Regions from separate parts of the Streptomyces sp. NPDC111628 genome, predicted to be linked through region 3. Evidence: riboswitches for the same ligand, from Rfam matches in the RefSeq annotation. Region 3 holds a riboswitch; each other region holds the start of a gene.
The links. A riboswitch is a leader RNA that binds a small molecule or an ion and turns the genes downstream of it on or off. The one in region 3 is predicted to bind cyclic di-AMP.
Positions count from the first base shown of each region.

Region 1: it holds a riboswitch for cyclic di-AMP, as region 3 does, so the genes downstream of both, ACZ7MF_RS02230 (transglycosylase SLT domain-containing protein) here and ACZ7MF_RS10050 (M23 family metallopeptidase) in region 3, are expected to answer to the same signal.
Region 2: it holds a riboswitch for cyclic di-AMP, as region 3 does, so the genes downstream of both, ACZ7MF_RS03175 (C40 family peptidase) here and ACZ7MF_RS10050 (M23 family metallopeptidase) in region 3, are expected to answer to the same signal.
Region 4: it holds a riboswitch for cyclic di-AMP, as region 3 does, so the genes downstream of both, ACZ7MF_RS25860 (M23 family metallopeptidase) here and ACZ7MF_RS10050 (M23 family metallopeptidase) in region 3, are expected to answer to the same signal.

Region 1 is NZ_JBVKBZ010000001.1:455,904-460,105, forward strand. Features, by position in the region: gene fahA (fumarylacetoacetase) at 1-196, opposite strand, end outside; gene ACZ7MF_RS02225 (HAD family hydrolase) at 562-1,371, shown strand; gene ACZ7MF_RS02230 (transglycosylase SLT domain-containing protein) at 1,424-1,915, opposite strand; cyclic di-AMP (ydaO/yuaA leader) riboswitch at 1,920-2,088, opposite strand; gene ACZ7MF_RS02235 (polyprenyl synthetase family protein) at 2,796-3,806, shown strand; gene ACZ7MF_RS02240 (LolA family protein) at 4,065-4,202, shown strand, end outside.
Region 2 is NZ_JBVKBZ010000001.1:641,398-645,599, reverse strand. Features, by position in the region: gene pcrA (DNA helicase PcrA) at 1-1,435, opposite strand, end outside; cyclic di-AMP (ydaO/yuaA leader) riboswitch at 1,690-1,875, shown strand; gene ACZ7MF_RS03175 (C40 family peptidase) at 1,882-3,075, shown strand; gene ACZ7MF_RS03170 (tellurite resistance/C4-dicarboxylate transporter family protein) at 3,102-4,118, shown strand; gene ACZ7MF_RS03165 (hypothetical protein) at 4,096-4,202, opposite strand, start outside.
Region 3 is NZ_JBVKBZ010000002.1:495,519-499,720, reverse strand. Features, by position in the region: gene ACZ7MF_RS10060 (TetR/AcrR family transcriptional regulator) at 1-589, shown strand, start outside; gene ACZ7MF_RS10055 (SGNH/GDSL hydrolase family protein) at 656-1,441, opposite strand; gene ACZ7MF_RS10050 (M23 family metallopeptidase) at 1,686-2,627, opposite strand; cyclic di-AMP (ydaO/yuaA leader) riboswitch at 2,630-2,789, opposite strand; gene ACZ7MF_RS10045 (tyrosine-protein phosphatase) at 3,227-4,024, shown strand; gene ACZ7MF_RS10040 (DUF6126 family protein) at 4,046-4,165, opposite strand; gene ACZ7MF_RS10035 (helix-turn-helix domain-containing protein) at 4,162-4,202, opposite strand, start outside.
Region 4 is NZ_JBVKBZ010000005.1:21,005-25,206, reverse strand. Features, by position in the region: gene ACZ7MF_RS25875 (dihydrofolate reductase family protein) at 1-188, shown strand, start outside; tRNA gene ACZ7MF_RS25870 (tRNA-Met) at 259-332, shown strand; gene ACZ7MF_RS25865 (PP2C family protein-serine/threonine phosphatase) at 518-1,738, shown strand; cyclic di-AMP (ydaO/yuaA leader) riboswitch at 1,963-2,120, shown strand; gene ACZ7MF_RS25860 (M23 family metallopeptidase) at 2,131-3,174, shown strand; gene ACZ7MF_RS25855 (aldo/keto reductase) at 3,327-4,202, shown strand, end outside.

The DNA of each region.
Region 1 (4,202 bases), on a different contig from region 3:
GGGTGGGCTGCGCGAGGAGGGCCGCGTACGGCGAGCCGAGCGCGTGGGCCGCCGCACCCGCGTCGAGGACGTGGTCGCCCAGCCGGACGCCGACCGTCCGGTCCGTGCGGTCGAGCGAGCCGGGGATCGAGAACACGCCGTACGGAAGGTTGTGCGGGCCGAAGGGGTCGCCCTCGGGGACATCGAAGGGGGGCATCGGGTGCTGCCTCGCTTTCGTGCTCGCCATGTGCGCCGTGCGCGCCGTGTGCGCCACGCGATCGGTGTGCGTCGCGTGACACGTGGTCGGGCCACACGTTACGGGTGACGTGCCGCTGTTGGGCAGTGCGACCGAAGGCGGCGGGGCCCGGGACGCGATCTTGGCGCCTGCGGATGGTCGGCGTGCCATGTCGCTGCCAACCGGGACACAGGCCCTGAACCGGCTTTAGCCGATGATGTGTCAGGATTCGGACATCATCGGGCCTCTTCGTGCAACCCCGTGCGGGTTCGAGCGCACTCGCTACGCCCTCGTTCGGAAGCGGTCACGGGTGAGTCGGACGGGTGCGGTGTCCGTATTCTCTGATCATGGACCGCACCGCATATTCACTCGTCGCCACCGACCTGGACGGCACGCTGCTCCGAGGCGACGACACCGTCTCCGACCGGTCGCTGGCCGCGCTGGCGCGGGTCGCCGGGGCCGGTGCGCGGCACCTGGTGGTGACGGGGCGCCCGGCACCCCGGGTGCGCTCCCTGCTCGACCGGCTCGGCTGCACGGGGCTTGCGGTGTGCGGACAGGGCGCGCAGGTGTACGACGCCGGCGCGCACCGGATGCTGTGGTCGGTCACCCTGGACCGGGAGCTGGCCGAGACCGCGCTCGGCAAGATCGAGGCCGAGGTGGGCCAGGTGCACGCCGCCGTGGACCAGGACGGCGTCGACGGGCTGACCCTCATCGAGCCGGGCTACCTGATGCCCCACCCGACGCTGCCCGCGGTGCGCGTCGAGCGGCGTGCGCAGCTGTGGTCCACGCCGATCAGCAAGGTGCTGCTGCGCCACCCCGAGCTGACCGACGACGAACTGGCGGCGACGGCTCGCGCGGTGGTCGGTTCCCTCGCGACGGTCACCATGTCGGGGCCCGGCACGGTGGAGCTCCAGCCCTGCGGCATCACCAAGGCCACCGGTCTGGCGCTGGCCGCCGAGCACCTGGGTCTGGAGCGGCGGCGGACGATCGCCTTCGGGGACATGCCCAACGACATCCCCATGTTCCAGTGGGCGGCCCACGGTGTCGCCATGGCCGGTGCCCACCCCGAACTCAAGGCGGTGGCCGACGAGGTCACCACGACGAACGAGGACGACGGCGTGGCCGTCGTCCTCGATCGGATCTTCGGTACTTCTTGATGCGCTGCCGCTCGGTGCGCTGCCGCGTGACGCGCTACCGCGGCGGGGCGGCTCAGTACGCGCTGAAGACGTTGTCCATCGAGCCGTAGCGGTCGGCCGCGTAGTTGCAGGCGGCGGTGATGTTGGCGACCGGGTCGTACGGGTCCCAGGAGGTGCCCTCGACGTGGTACGCCTGGAAGGTCGGGTCGATCACCTGGAGCAGACCCTTGGACGGGGTGCCGTTGATGGCGTTGATGTCCCAGTTGTTGATGGCGAGCGGGTTGCCGGAGGACTCACGCATGATGTTGCGGTGAATGCCCTCGTAGGTCCCGGGGATGCCGTGCTGGGCCATGATGTCGAGCGACTCGCGGATCCAGCCGTCGAGGTTGTCCGGGTAAGTCGTGGCCGCCGTGGTGGCGGTCGTGGCGGCGGCCGGGGTGGCCGCGGAAGCGGTGGTGGCGCCGATGAGCGGCAGCGCGAGCACCGCGGCACCGGTGCCGGCCACGGCGAGCTTGCGGGCGAGGCGGCTGGTGCGGGCGTGACGGTTCTGACCGTTGGCAGACATGCGATGTCCCTCTCCTTACGCCTACGAGGTGAGCTGTCGGGTTCGGGCGGGGAGGTGCCCGGCCGTGCCCTGACGGGTACGGCTTCACCCCGAGCCGCTCCGGTGGTGACCGGTGCGGCGACTTACCTGGGTCCCCCGCTCCTGCCTGCGAGTTTGTTGGGTGGATGACTGTGCGACGGGCGGTGGCAGGATTCGGCGTCCACCCGACAGGCCGGGAACGTATGCGAGAGCACATGTCCGGAACAAGTGCAGGAATCACCCAACATGCCTGTTGACCTTGGTCTGAGGCCTTTGAGGCTCTTGATCCTTTGCTGCTGTCAATCCCCAACTGGCTTGCGGGGCAAAGGGAGGGCACAGGTTCCGACGGGGTTGCCTGCGGGGCGTCCGGAGTGAGCCAACTCACTGGCTTCAACAAGTACGGCAAATAGGGCATTAACCCCAACTAGGGGTCAACCGGCCGCGGGTGGGGACGGCTTCGGGTGTCGAGCCGGGAGGGGCGGGAAGCGGGGAAGGGGAGAGGGTGCGAAGGGAGAGGGTGCAGAGGGGGAGGGTGCGGAGGGGGGAGCGGGGAGGAGGCGGGCTTGTCGATCGGGTGACGTTCTCGAAGTGCGGGCCGTTGGGAGGAGTGGTGGGATCTTCGGTGGCGGCTCCGGCCCGTTCGCCCTCCGGCTCCGGCTCGTCCCCTCTGGCGATATCAATCAAAATCTGCTCATATCACCTGATCAAAAACATACCGTTCATGATCCGATACCGACCAGCCTGTAACGGTGGGCGCTAGCGGTGATCGAAACGTGACCGGATACGCTGACTTGAGTGGTGGCAGCGACCTATCGACAAACCAGGTAATCGCCAGTAGACACCAGCAGACAGGAGACCCCTCGTGACCGTCGTCGGGCCGTTCGGGCTGAGCGTGCGGGACCAGGCTCTGGAAGTCGATGTCCAGGCCGGATTGGTTGCTGTCGAGGAAGGGTTGCTTGAGGCAACCAAAAGCGAGGTGCCGTTCATCACGGAGGCCGCCCAGCACCTGGTGCGGGCCGGCGGGAAACGGTTCCGGCCGCTGCTGGTGATGCTCTCGGCCCAGTTCGGAGACCGCTACGCCCCCGGGATCGTGCCCTCGGCCGTGGTCGTGGAGCTGACCCACCTCGCCACGCTGTACCACGACGACGTGATGGACGAGGCCGCCGTGCGGCGCGGCGTAGCCAGTGCGAACACCCGCTGGGACAACTCGGTCGCGGTCCTCACCGGCGACTTCCTGTTCGCCCGCGCCTCCCAGATCCTCGCCGACCTCGGCCCCGAGGCGGTCCGCGTCCAGGCCCTCGCCTTCGAGCGGCTGGTCACCGGTCAGATCCTGGAGACGGCCGGCCCGCAGGACGGCCGCGATCCGGTCGACCACTACCTGGACGTGCTGGGCGGCAAGACGGGCTCCCTGGTGGCGGTCTCCTGCCGGTTCGGCGCGATGATGTCCGGCGCCGACGAGACGGTGGTGGACGTCCTCACCCAGTACGGCGAGCGGCTCGGCGTCGCCTTCCAGCTCGCGGACGACGTCCTGGACATCGCCTCCGACTCCGACGAGTCCGGCAAGACGCCCGGCACGGACCTGCGTGAGGGCATCCCCACTCTGCCCGTACTGCGGCTGCGCGAGCGGGCGGCCCGGCTGGGGCTCGCCGAGGACATCGCGCTGTGCGAGCTGCTCGACTCCGACCTGAGCGACGACGCGCGGCACGCCGAGGCGCTGCGCCTGCTGCGCGCCCACCCCGCGCTGGAGCAGGCCCGCCGGGACACCGTCCGGTACGCCGAGGAGGCCCGGGCCGCGCTGGCCCCGCTGCGGGAGTGCGACGCGAAGGCCGCGCTGGTGGAGCTGTGCGACGCGGTGGTCCACCGGGCCGGCTGACCGCACCCCGCGGTCCGTCGCCGCCCCGCGGTCCGTCGCGGTCCCCTACGGGCCGGGGGAGTCGGCACCCCTGCGTGTCATCCCGCAGGAGTAGGCGGAGTTGAGCCCGCGGTCTGACGCTTGTGCTCCGGCGATTTGGTCAGATGGACACCACGGAAAAACACCAATCCTCACCGATTCGGGTGAGAATGGCGGCTCACGGGTGAACGAGTGCGAGGTCGCGAGACAGCCGCCGCCGACGACGGAGGTAGGGCACACATGGCACCGATCGATTCCGACGACAACACGACCGCCGGGGAGGGCGAGGAGCTGCGGGCCGGACGGCGCAAGGCCGCGCGGTACGTCGTCCCGGTCGCGGTGATGGGAGTGGCGGCCGCGACGATCGGGCTCGTCCCC
Region 2 (4,202 bases), on a different contig from region 3:
CCCGGACCTCCTTGCGCTCGTAGAAGCGGACACCGCCGACGACCTTGTAGGGCAGGCCGGTGCGGATGAAGACCTCTTCGAAGACACGGGACTGGGCGTTGGTCCGGTAGAACACCGCGACGTCGCCGGCCTTGGCCTCGCCCGCGTCGGTGAGGCGGTCTATCTCGTCGGCGACGAACTGCGCCTCGTCGTGCTCGGTGTCGGCGACGTACCCGGTGATCTGGGCGCCGCTGCCCTGGTTGGTCCACAGGTTCTTGGGGCGGCGGGACTCGTTGCGCTCGATGACCGCGTTGGCGGCGCTGAGGATGGTCTGCGTGGAGCGGTAGTTCTGCTCCAGCAGGATCGTCGTCGCGTCCGGGTAGTCCTCCTCGAACTGGAGGATGTTGCGGATGGTGGCGCCGCGGAAGGCGTAGATCGACTGGTCGGCGTCGCCCACCACGCACAGCTCGGCGGGCGGCACCTCGGCCTCGGGCGGCACGTCGACGGGGTGCTCCGAGGGCACGCCGACCAGCTCGCGCACCAGCGCGTACTGGGCGTGGTTGGTGTCCTGGTACTCGTCGACCAGGACGTGCCGGAAGCGGCGTCGGTAGTGCTCGGCGACGTCCGGGAAGGCGCGCAGCAGATTGACCGTGGTCATGATCAGGTCGTCGAAGTCGAGGGCGTTGGCCTCGCGCAGCCGCGACTGGTACATCGCGTAGGCCTGCGCGAGCGTCTTCTCGAAACCTCCCCCAGACTCCGTCTGGGAGGTGCCCCCAGCGGCCTGGGCGGCGAAGTCCTCCTCGTCGATCAGCTCGTTCTTCAGGTTGCTGATCTTCGCGCTGAAGGACTTCGGCGGGAAGCGCTTGGGGTCGAGGTCCAGGTCGCGGCAGACCAGCGCCATGAGCCGCTTGGAGTCGGCGGCGTCGTAGATCGAGAACGACGAGGTGAAGCCGAGCCTCTTCGACTCGCGGCGCAGGATACGCACGCACGCGCTGTGGAAGGTCATCACCCACATCGCGTTGGCGCGCGGGCCGACGAGCTGCTCGACGCGCTCCTTCATCTCGCCCGCGGCCTTGTTGGTGAAGGTGATCGCGAGGATCTGGCCCGGGTGGACGCTCCGCTCGGCCAGCAGGTGGGCGATGCGGTGGGTCAGCACGCGGGTCTTGCCGGAACCGGCACCGGCCACGATGAGCAGCGGGGAGCCGGAGTGGACGACGGCGGCGCGCTGGTTCTCGTTCAGCCCCTCCAGGAGCGCGGCGGCGTCCAGGGCGGGGCGCGGGGCGCCGTCCCGGTAGTGGGTGTCCCGCTCCGGGGGCGCGTCGAACTTCCCGCCGAACAGATCGTGCGGCACCGGCTCCGGTCCGTGCTCGTCCTCGGGCGGCGGCGGGGGTTCCTCCTCGTGACCCCGGGGGGTCTGGAGGTTCGCCAGGAAGCTGTCGTCAAAGAGGCTGCTCATCGCTCTCCGAGTCTAGGGCGCCCCACCGACAACCCGGTGCCACCCCGGAAAATGCCCGCCGCCCCTCGGCGCGGGCACACCCTGCGACCAGCGGAACCACGAAGAGTGACGCCCGCGGCCGCCCCGGAGCCACCCGAACGAAAGGTCACGAAAATGTATCGGGCATATCACCCACCAACCTTCACAGCGGCCACACGAGTTGGCTACGGTGCGGGGCAGGCCGCTCGACCCCCTCCGGCGAACCTCGCCGGTCCGCGCGGCCTCCGCCGAGTCCGACGTGCCCGCACGGCACCCGGAGCCGGGGACCCACCGAGACCTTGGGGTGAATCGGCCGCACCGCCCTCGACGAGACGCGAGGACGGTCACGCCGTAGGGCAACCCTTCCGAACCACCGCCCGAACCCGACAGCTAACCCGGTAGGCGGAGCACTGGAAGGAGTCGCCTCCTTGGCGTCGCACCGCAAGTCGCGTCCCACCGGTACCCGCGTCGCGGGCATACGGACCCCGGCCCTCGCCACCGCGGCCCTCACCTCCGTCGCCCTGCTGTCCCAGACGGCGAACGCCACGCCGTCGGACGACCGGCCGACCCTGGAGGAGGTCGAGAAGAAGGTCGACGACCTCTACCGCCAGGCCGGGTCGGCGACCGAGAAGTACAACGCGGCCAAGGAGAAGACCACCAAGCAGCGCAAGAAGGTCGACGGCCTCCTCGACGACGTCGCCCAGCGCACCCAGAAGCTCAACGACGCGCGCGAGGAGCTGGGTTCCTTCGCCTCCGCCCAGTACCGCACGGGCGCCTCGGTCCCGGAGACCGCGACGCTGCTGCTGGCGGACTCGCCGCAGGACTACTTCGACCAGAACCAGCTGATGAACCGGCTCACCGGCCGGCAGAAGACCGCCGTCGACGACTACGTCACGCAGCAGTCCGAGACGATGAAGAAGCGCCGGGAGGCCACCGAGAGCCTCGAGACGCTCACCGACTCGCAGACCGATCTGAAGACGGCCAAGTCGACCGTCCAGAAGAAGCTGGCCACCGCGCGGGAGCTGCTCTCGGAACTGACCGCCGAGGAGAAGGCCCGGCTGGCGGCGATCGAGAAGAAGAAGCAGGAGGAGGCCGAGCGCAAGGCCGCCGAGCTGGCGAAGCAGCAGGCGGCGCAGGAGGAGGCCGAGCGCAAGCGCCGGGAGGAGGCCGCCCGGCAGGAGAGCGGCTCCGGGTCCTCGGGGACCTCCGGCGGCACCGGCTCGTCGGACTCCTCGGGCTCGTCGACGCCGGGCACCTCGACCGGCACCAAGGCCGAGAAGGCGATCGCCTTCGCCCGCGCCCAGATCGGCAAGCCGTACGTCTGGGGCGCCACGGGCCCCGGTTCCTACGACTGCTCGGGCCTCACCCAGGCCGCCTGGAAGGCCGCCGGCGTGACGCTGCCGCGCGTCACCTACGACCAGGTCAACGCGGGCACCACCGTCTCCGTCTCCCAGGCGCAACCCGGTGACCTGGTCTTCTTCTACGACGACATCAGCCACGTCGGCCTGTACATCGGCGACGGCATGATGATCCACGCCCCGAAGCCGGGCGCGTACGTCCGCGAGGAATCGATCTTCTACGACGGCGAGTCGTCGATCTACAGCGTGGTGCGCCCGGGCTGATCGGCGAGGTATTTAGCATCGGGCGCATGTCATCGGCCACCCATCCCTCCGCGCTGCGCGCCTGGTGGGCGCAGCGTCCACCGGCGGCCGGGGCCGCGGTGATGGCGACCGGCATCGTGTCGGTCGCCCTGCATCTGACGGGCCGCGAGGTCCTGTCCCGGATCGCCCTGGTGCTGGCCTGCGGCGCCTGGCTGATACTGGCGGCGAACTTCGTCTACCTGCTGCTGGCCGACCGGGTGCAGTGGGTGCAGCGGGCGGGGACGCCGGGGGCGCTCACCGCCGTCGCCGCGACGACCGTGCTCGGCACCCGTTTCTCCCTGCTCGGCTGGTCGCTCCTGGCGGCGGTGCTGCTGGCGCTGGCGGCCCTGCTGTGGCCGTGGCTGCTGTTCCTGGTGGTGCAGCACTGGGGGCGGCGGATGCCCGGGGCGGTGTTCCTGGGCTGCGTGGCCACGGAGGGGCTCACCGTGCTCGCCGCCACGCTGGCCGCGGCCACCTCGACGCCGTGGCTGGCGCACGCGGCGCTGGTGCCGTTCTGGCTGGGGATCGTGCTCTACCTGATCGCGCTGTTCCGCTTCGACCTGCGACAGGTGGCCCGGGGGGCCGGGGACCACTGGGTGGCGGGCGGCGCGCTCGCCATCTCGGCGCTCGCGGGTGCCAAGCTGCTCGCGGCGGCCGGGACCGGCATGTACCTGTGGAACGCGGACGACCAGGCCGTCCTGCACGACGTGACCGTCCTCCTGCTCACGCTCGACCTCGCCTGGTACGCCGTGCTCCTGGCCGCCGAGATCGCCTGGCCCCGCCCGCGCTACGACGTGCGCCGCTGGTCGACCGTCTTCCCGCTCGGCATGACGGCGGCGGCGACGCTTTCGGTGTCCGTCGTCGTCGACGTCCCGTGGCTGGACGCGCCCGGCCGGGCGCTGCTGTGGATCGCGGTGGCCGGGTGGCTGGCGGTCGCGGCGGGGGCGGTCGGCCGGGCCCGGGCCGGGCTGCGGTCCGCGGGCGAGGGCTCGGGGGCGGCCGTCAGGTCCACAGCACCGCGATGAAGACGTTCACCACCGTCAGCGCGCCCACCAGGCCGAACAGCGGCTTGTCCACCTTCTCGTCGTCGCGCTTCACGTAGACCAGAC
Region 3 (4,202 bases):
GCGCGAGGAGTTGCTGGGCGCCGCCATCGAGCAGATATCGGCGCGGGGCGTGGCGGCGTTGCGGATCGCCGACGTGGCCGCGGCGCTCGGCGTCAGCAACGCCCTGGTGCTCTACCACTTCTCCACCAAGGAGCGCCTGGTCGCCGCCGCGTTCACCCATGCCGCCGAGGACGACCTCGCCCACTTGCGGGGGCTGCTCGCCCGTCGTACGTCGGCGCTGCGCCGGCTGCGGGCGGCCGTGCGGTGGTATGCGCCGACCGGTCCGGCCAAGGGCTGGCGGCTGTGGATCGAGGGCTGGGCGGCGGCGCCGCGCGAGCCCGCACTGCGGGAGGTCACGCGCGAGCTGGACCGCCAGTGGAAGGCGGCGATCGCCGAGGTCATCGCCGAGGGCGTGGCCGCCGGCGAGTTCTCCTGCCCCGAGCCGGACGCCGCGGCCCTGCGGCTGACGGCGTTGCTGGACGGGCTGGCGGTGCAGCTCACGTCGTACACGGGCACGGTGTCGCGGGCCCGGGCGCAGGAGTGGGTGGACGAGGCCCTGGCCCGCGAACTGGGCCTGGAGCGGGCGGCGTTGACACCGACCCGGCGCTAGCACCGCCGGGACACCGGCCCGCCGGGAACACCACCGACCTCCGTCGCGACACCACCGACCTTCGCGTCAGGCCACCGAGGCGATCCGCGTCTTGATGTCGTCCGGCGACAGCGTCCCCTTGGCCGTCACGTGGTCGCCCGACGACTCGCCCCGCAGGCGGCGTCCGATCCACGGCACCAGGTACTCGCGCGCCCAGTGCACGTCGTCGCGCCGGACGTCGAGCGTGCCGCGCGGCGGCAGGGGCGGCCAGGGCTGGTCCGGGTCGGCCGGGACGCGCAGGCCCATGGCCTGCCCCGCGCGCAGCGCCACACGGGTGTGGCCCTCCGGCGACAGGTGCAGCCGGTCGGCGTCCCACGCCCTGCGGTCCTGGACGCTCCTGAGCGACCACAGGTCGAGCACCGGGCAGCCGTAGCGGTCGGCGATGGCACGGACGTGCCCGTTGTACGTGGCGATCTTGCCGCGCAGGTGTTTGAGGACGGGCACCCCGCGGGTGTCGAACCCGGTGGTCACCAGGACGGTTCCGGCCGCGGCGGTCAGCGCGGCCACCGCCAGCTCGAAACGCTCCGCGACCTCGTCGGGATCGGTGCCGGGCCGGATGATGTCGTTGCCGCCCGCCGCGAACGAGACCAGGTCCGGCGCGAGTCCGACGACCCTCGGGACCTGTTCCGCCACGATCTGGTCGAGGAGCCTGCCGCGCACGGCGAGGTTCGTGTACGTGAAGTCGCCCTCGGGGCGCCGGTCCGCGAGCAGTACGGCGAGCCGGTCGGCCCAGCCGACGAACGCCCCGTCGGGGCCGGGGTCGCCGACGCCCTCGGTGAAGCTGTCCCCCACTGCCACGTACGACCCGATCACTGCTCTGCTGTCACTCTTCGAATCGTCTGCCACATCGGCCCATGATTCACCTTGGAATGTGACCTACGCGACCGTAGGAAGGGATTGACGGGCGGTGAGAAAGGCCACGCCTAAAGTATTCGTCAATTCCGGAATACGGCGAGGGCCCGTACGGCGAGTACACCGGGGTCCGGACACACCGAAGGCCGGACCCGGGGATCTGGGGTCCGGCCTTCGGGGCGCGGAGGCCGCGCGGAACCGGTCGTCAGACGGAGACGCCGTGCGAGCGCAGGAACGCCAGCGGGTCGATGTCCGAGCCGTAGTCCGGCGTGGTGCGGATCTCGAAGTGCAGGTGCGGGCCGGTCACGTTGCCGGTGGCACCCGAGAGGCCGACCTGCTGACCCGCCGTCACCGACTGACCGGCGGAGACGGAGAGCGAGGAGAGGTGGGCGTACTGGGCGTAGTGGCCGTCGGCGAGCTGGATGACGACCTGGTTGCCGTACGCGCCGCCCCAGCCGGCGGAGACGACGGTGCCCGCGCCGACGGCCTTGAGGGAGGTGCCGGTCGGGACGACGAAGTCGGTGCCGGTGTGGTAGCCGCTGGACCACATGCTGCCGGACTGGTGGTACGGGGTACCGACGGTGCCGCCCGCGACGGGGGAGGTGTAGCCGCTGGTGGTGCCCGTGGACTGGCTGCCGGTGTCCGAGGAGGAAGCCTTCTCGGCGTCCGTCGACTTCTGAGCCGGCTTCGCGGCGGCGGGCTTCTCGGCAGACTTCTCGGCGGACTTCTGCGCGGGCTTCTGCGACTGCGCGGAGGACGGCGCCGACGACTTGGCGGCCTGGCCGCCGACCGAGAGCTTGAGCCCGGGGTGGATCAGCGACGGGTCGGAACCGACGGCCTCGCGGTTGTCCGCGTAGAGCTTCTTCCAGCCGCCGTCGACGTCCTGCTCGTCGGCGATCTTCGAGAGGTAGTCACCGCTCTTCACGGTGTACGTGCGCGAGTCGGAGTTCTTCTCGGCGGCGGCCTTCTTGGCCGACGTCGGAACGGACTGCACGGCCTGCTCGGAGACGGAGTGCGCGGGAGCGGCGTTGGCGGCGGCGGCACCCATCAGCGGGAGCGCGAGCGCGGCGCCACCGGTACCGGCGACGGCGATGGTGCGGGTCAGGCGCATGGCCCTGGTACGGCGGTGCTTACCCTTCGCGGGCATGGCGAATTCCTCTCCGGCGCCTGCGAGGTGAGCTGTCGGGTGCGGGCTGGAGATGCCCGGCCGCGCCGAAACGCGGCTTTACCCCAAGCCGTTCCGGGAACCGGAACAGGCAGTTCTACCTGTGGGTCCCCCGCTCCTGCCGTGTACGGGTGGTCGATGAGTGCGGGCTCCGGTCGGCGGCAGGATTAGGCGTCCGTCCGGATCGGTGGTGAACGTAAGGGACCAAGACGCACAGGGACAAGCGAGGGGTTCCCTCGACAGGTGTTCCGATTGATCCTTTACGGGAATATCCGGTAACCCTGCGTCGATTTCCGCCGCGCGCTTTTACCTGAAGCCCCTTGAGAAACAGTTGAATTACGTGAACATGACGGGCAACGCACGGTCACGGATATGACGCTGCTCACGCACCCCTCCTTCACCCTCCGCCATTTCAGGGCCAGTTGTTATTAAGGTGCCAATTCGGACAGAAGGCTCTTATCGGTCCGGAATATCCCTCGGAACGCCATTTCGCGCACAGGTTTCGCGCACAGGTGATGCCGTATCGTCGGGTGGAGCCCGTCGGCGAGCAGCGGCGGCGGGGCGGAGTGGGAGGAGCCCCCGTGACGCAGCAGGTCCCGTCGACCGAACCCGAGCTGACCGGCGTGCGCAACTTCCGGGACGTGGGCGGACTGCCGACCGTGGACGGGCGGCGGGTGCGGCAGGGGGTGCTGTTCCGCAGCGGTCACCTGGCGCACGCCACCGGGGAGGACGCCGCGTTCCTGGCCTCGCTGGGCCTGCACACGATCTTCGACTTCCGCAACGCGGCCGACCAGAAGCTCGAGGGCCCGGACGTCGAGCTGCCGGGCGTGCGCAATGTGAACCTGCCGCTGAGCGACCCGGCCGACGGCGCCGAGTTCTGGAAGATGGTCCGTGACGGCGACCTCGACCAGCTGCGCGAGATTCTGGCCGACGGCAAGGCCGCGGGCCGGATGATCGGCTCGTACCGCTCGATCGTCACGGAGCGCACCGCGGAGCACTCCCGCATCCTGCACGCGCTCGCCGAGGACAGCGTCCCGGCCCTGATGCACTGCGCCGCCGGAAAGGACCGCGCGGGCCTGTCGATCGCCGTCACCCTGCTCGCCCTGGGTGTCGAGCGGGATGCCGTCGTCGAGGACTACCTGAAGTCGAACGCCGCACACCGCCGCTACAAGGTGCGCCGCAGCGGTTCCGCGGCCTCGGCCTACTCCCCCGAGGTCATGGAGCTGCTCAGTCCCCTGTTCGACGCGCGCGCCGAGTACCTGGCGGCGGCCTTCGAGACCGTCGAGGAGACCTGGGGCGGCGTGGACGCCTACCTGGAGCAGGGCCTGCGGCTCACTCCCGGGACCCGGGAGCGGCTGCGCGAGCGGATGCTGGACTGAGTCACCCGCCCGCGGACGGCGCTACTTGGCGCCCACCTCGAACAGCAGGTAGAGGAAGCCGCCGAAGACGTGCCCCAGGGCGATGTAGATGATCAGTCGCACCCACAGGGCGCGCGGGAGCTTCTCCTCCGTGGCACTCATGGCGTCTCTCCGGGGGTCGGGCCGAGGCACAGGGCGG
Region 4 (4,202 bases), on a different contig from region 3:
CCGCGCCCTGCGCCCGGCTGATCCTCGACGCCGGGGTGCGCCGGGTCGTCACGGCCTGGCGGGAGCCGGACACCTTCGTGGCGGGAGCGGACGGCAGCGGGGTGCTCACCGCCGCGGGTGCCGTCGTCGTCGTACTGGCCGAGTACGCGCAGCGGGCGAAGGCGCCCAACCGCCACCTGGAGGGGTAGGGAGAGCGGGGCGAGGAGATACCGATGTGCATTCCGCCCCCGGGATGACGTACAGTGGTGAACACAACGACGCGGGGTGGAGCAGCTCGGTAGCTCGCTGGGCTCATAACCCAGAGGTCGCAGGTTCAAATCCTGTCCCCGCTACTGAAGGCCGAGGGCCGGAATCCGAAAGGGTTCCGGCCCTCGGTGCGTTTCCGCAGGTGCCCCGTGTCATCCGGTCGGCCCCTCACCGCTCGCCGCCCGCCCCCGCCCCCGGAACCCTGGAGTCCGGGACGGCAAGCGGCGCGGACGTACGGGGCGGCGGGAGACGAGTGGTGCGGCCAGGTGACGTGGACGACGAGGGAGCGGCCGCCAGGGCCGGTGGCAGGCTCCCCGGCGATCCCGTGCCCGACCCGGGCCTCGGCGACGAGGCGCCGACCGGGCCGCCCCCGGGACCACCGCCCCGCCGGCGGGCCGGGTACGGGCGGACCTTCGTGCACGCGCTCCCCGTGCTGCTGATCGTCGTCGCCATCCTGTACGACATCTTCACCCCGAGGTACTTCACCGCCGGGCCCCTCTACACGGCCGCGCCCCTGATCGCCGCCCCCCTCTACTCGCGGCGCGGCACGGCGCTCACCGGCGTCGCCGTGGTCGCCGCGGTCATCGCGCTGCAACTCGGCAAGGGCGTCATCCACTACGTCGACTCCCTCACCGAGCTGATCACCATCGCGACGGTCGCCGTGCTCGCCGTCCTCGTGAACGGCATGGTCCGCCGCAGCAGCGAGCGCCTCGTCTCCGTCCGCGAGATCGCCGAGGCCGCCCAGCGCGCCGTCCTGCCCGAACCCGCCGAGCGGATGGCGGGCTTCGAGATCGCCGTCTGCTACGAGGCCGCGCAGGCCGACGCCTTCATCGGCGGTGACCTGTACGCCGTGCAGGACAGCGCCCGCGGCGTCCGGCTGATCGTCGGGGACGTGCGCGGCAAGGGCATGGGCGCGGTGGCCGCCGTCGCCGTCGTGATCGGCGCCTTCCGGGAGGCGGCCGAGCAGGAGGCGACGCTGGAGGCGGTGGCGCAGCGCCTTGAGCGGGCGCTGGCGCGCGAGGGCACCCGGCGCGACGGACTGGACGCCTTCGAGGGCTTCACCACCGCCGTCCTCGCCGAACTCCCGCACGGCGACGGCACCGTCCGCATCGTCAACCGCGGCCATCCGCCGCCCCTGCTGCTCTACGGCGACGGAACCCTCGGCCCGCTGCCCGCCCACGAGTCGGCGCTGCCGCTCGGCATGGGCGAGCTGGGCGTGTGGCCCGACCGGGCGGAGGAGGCCGCCTTCCCCGGCGGGGCCACGCTGCTGCTCTACACCGACGGGCTGACCGAAGCCCGCGACGCGAAGGGCGAGTTCTACGATCCGCAGGCGCGGCTGGCCGGCCGCGTCTTCCCGCATCCGGCGAGCCTGCTCGGCACCCTCGCCGAGGACGTGCGCCGGCACTCCGGGGGCGGCATGGCGGACGACATGGCGCTGCTCGCCGTCCGGCGTCCCCGGCCCGGCGATCATGATCATTGTCACGAGCCGTGACAGTACGACCCCCCTCCGCATAACAACTGATACACCGTCAGAAGAAAGTGCGGCGAAGAGGAATACTGAGGCCCGGTCAACTCGCCCGGTTTTCACCGGTCGTGAGGCGTACGTCCCGGCGGTATTCGGTAATGATCAAGAGGAACGGCTTGGAATCGGAGCCTCGCGTCTATTAACGTTCGATAACGCAGCGCGGTCGTCCCAGCCGTCACAGAAGGCGGCTCCGTGCGCACGCGCCGAATCCCGCAAGGGAACCGGGGAACCACCACATTGGGGTGAATCGGGCGTATGCCGTCGTGGAAACACGGTCGGCAGACACCCGTAGGAGACCTTCCTGCTCCGAACCCGTCAGCTAACCCGGTAGGCGAAAGGAAGGAAAGGAGTACGCCCACGTGGCGTCAAACCGGCCTGCCCCCGAGGCCCCGTCCGCGCCCAGTGGGCACGGCACCGACACCTTCGGCTACGACGGCTACCGCGCCGAAGAGGGTCCCTGGGAGGAGTGGAATCCCACCGCGGAGTCCATCCGTCCCGTACGCGGCCGGCACCGCGTGGCCAAGCAGCGCGGCGGACTCGCCCGCAGCTCCACCGTCCTCGGCGTCGGTGTCATAGCCGCCGTCGGAGCGGGCGGCATGGCCAGCGCGCAGACCGGCAAGCCCCCGGTGTCCATCTCCATGCCGGACCTGCCGAACGTCGGCTCGCTCCTTCCCGGCGACGACGAGAAGTCGGAGCCCGAGGGTTCCGCCACCCCGCTCAGCGGCATCACCCAGGCCGCCGCCGCCGACAGCGCGGAGGGCACCGACACCACCGGCGCCGGTGAGTCGCTGCGGGCCCGGATCATGGCGCAGGCCGAGCAGCAGCAGGCGCAGGTCGAGACCAAGGCCGCCGCCGAAGCCGCCGCCGCGGCCGAGAAGAAGGCCGCCGACGCCGCCGCCAAGGCGGAGAAGGAGGCCGAGGAGAAGGCCGCCGCCGCCAAGAAGAAGGCGGAGGAGGAGGCCGCGAAGAAGGCCGAGGCCGAGCGGCTCGCGAAGCTGGCCAAGCAGTACACGCTGCCGACCTCCTCGTACACGATCTCCTCCACGTTCAACCAGGCCGGCTCCCTCTGGGCCTCCGGTCACCACACCGGCCTCGACTTCGCCGCCCCCACGGGCACGCTGCTCAAGGCGGTGCACAGCGGCACCATCACGTCGGCCGGCTGGGACGGGTCGTACGGCTACAAGACCGTGCTCACCCTCGACGACGGCACCGAGCTCTGGTACGCGCACCAGTCCTCCATCAACGTCAGCGTCGGCCAGAAGGTCACCACCGGTGACGTCATCGGCCGCGTCGGCGCCACCGGCAACGTCACCGGCGCCCACCTCCACCTCGAGGTCCACACCGACGGCGGCACCGGCATCGACCCGATGTCCTGGCTGCAGAGCAAGGGGCTCACCCCCTGATCCGCGCCGCCCACGACGCGCCCCGCTGATCACCGGCGGTCCTGACGGCGACCCCCCGACGTCAGGGCTGCCGGTTTGCTGCGCTGCTGGTTTGCGGGGATTTTGCGTGCCTGCCGGAATCGCCCGCTCCGGCACGGTCGTTGACTCCCTACATGACTTCTCTGCGCAAGCTCGGCTCCTCCGACCTCGAGGTCTTCCCCCTCGCCCTCGGCGGCAACGTCTTCGGCTGGACGGCCGACCGTGACCGGTCCTTCGCCGTCCTGGACGCCTACACGGCGGCCGGCGGCAACTTCGTCGACACCGCCGACTCCTACTCCGCCTGGGTCGACGGCAACAGCGGCGGCGAGTCCGAGACCGTCCTCGGCCAGTGGTTCGCGGCCCGCGGCAACCGTGACGACGTCGTCCTCGCCACCAAGGTCAGCCAGCACCCCGAGTACCCGGGCCTGTCCGCCGCGAACATCAAGGCCGCGGCCGACGCCTCACTGCGCCGCCTGGGCACCGACCACATCGACCTCTACTACACCCACTTCGACAAGCCCGAGGTGCCGGTCGAGGAGATCGTCGGCGCGCTCGACGCACTGGTGAAGGCCGGCAAGGTGCGGCACATCGCCGCCTCCAACATCTCCGCCGAGCGGCTCGCGGCGTCCCTGGAGTTCTCCGACCGCGAGGGCCTCGCCCGGTACGTCGCCCTCCAGCCGCACTACAACCTGGTCTCCCGCGACACGTACGAGGGCGAACTGCGCGACCTCGCCGAGCGGGCGGGTCTCGCCGCCGTGCCGTACTACGCCCTCGCGGCCGGCTTCCTCACCGGCAAGTACCGGCCCGGCACGGAGGTGGACAGCCCGCGGGCGGGCGGTGCGGCCAAGCACCTGGAGACCGAGCGGGGCCGCCGGGTGCTGGCCGCCCTGGACGAGATCGCCGCGGCCCACGAGGCTCCCGTCGCCACGGTCGCCCTCGCCTGGCTGGCCGCCCGGCCGACCGTGGCGGCGCCGATCGCCTCCGCACGCACGGTGGAGCAGCTGCCGGCG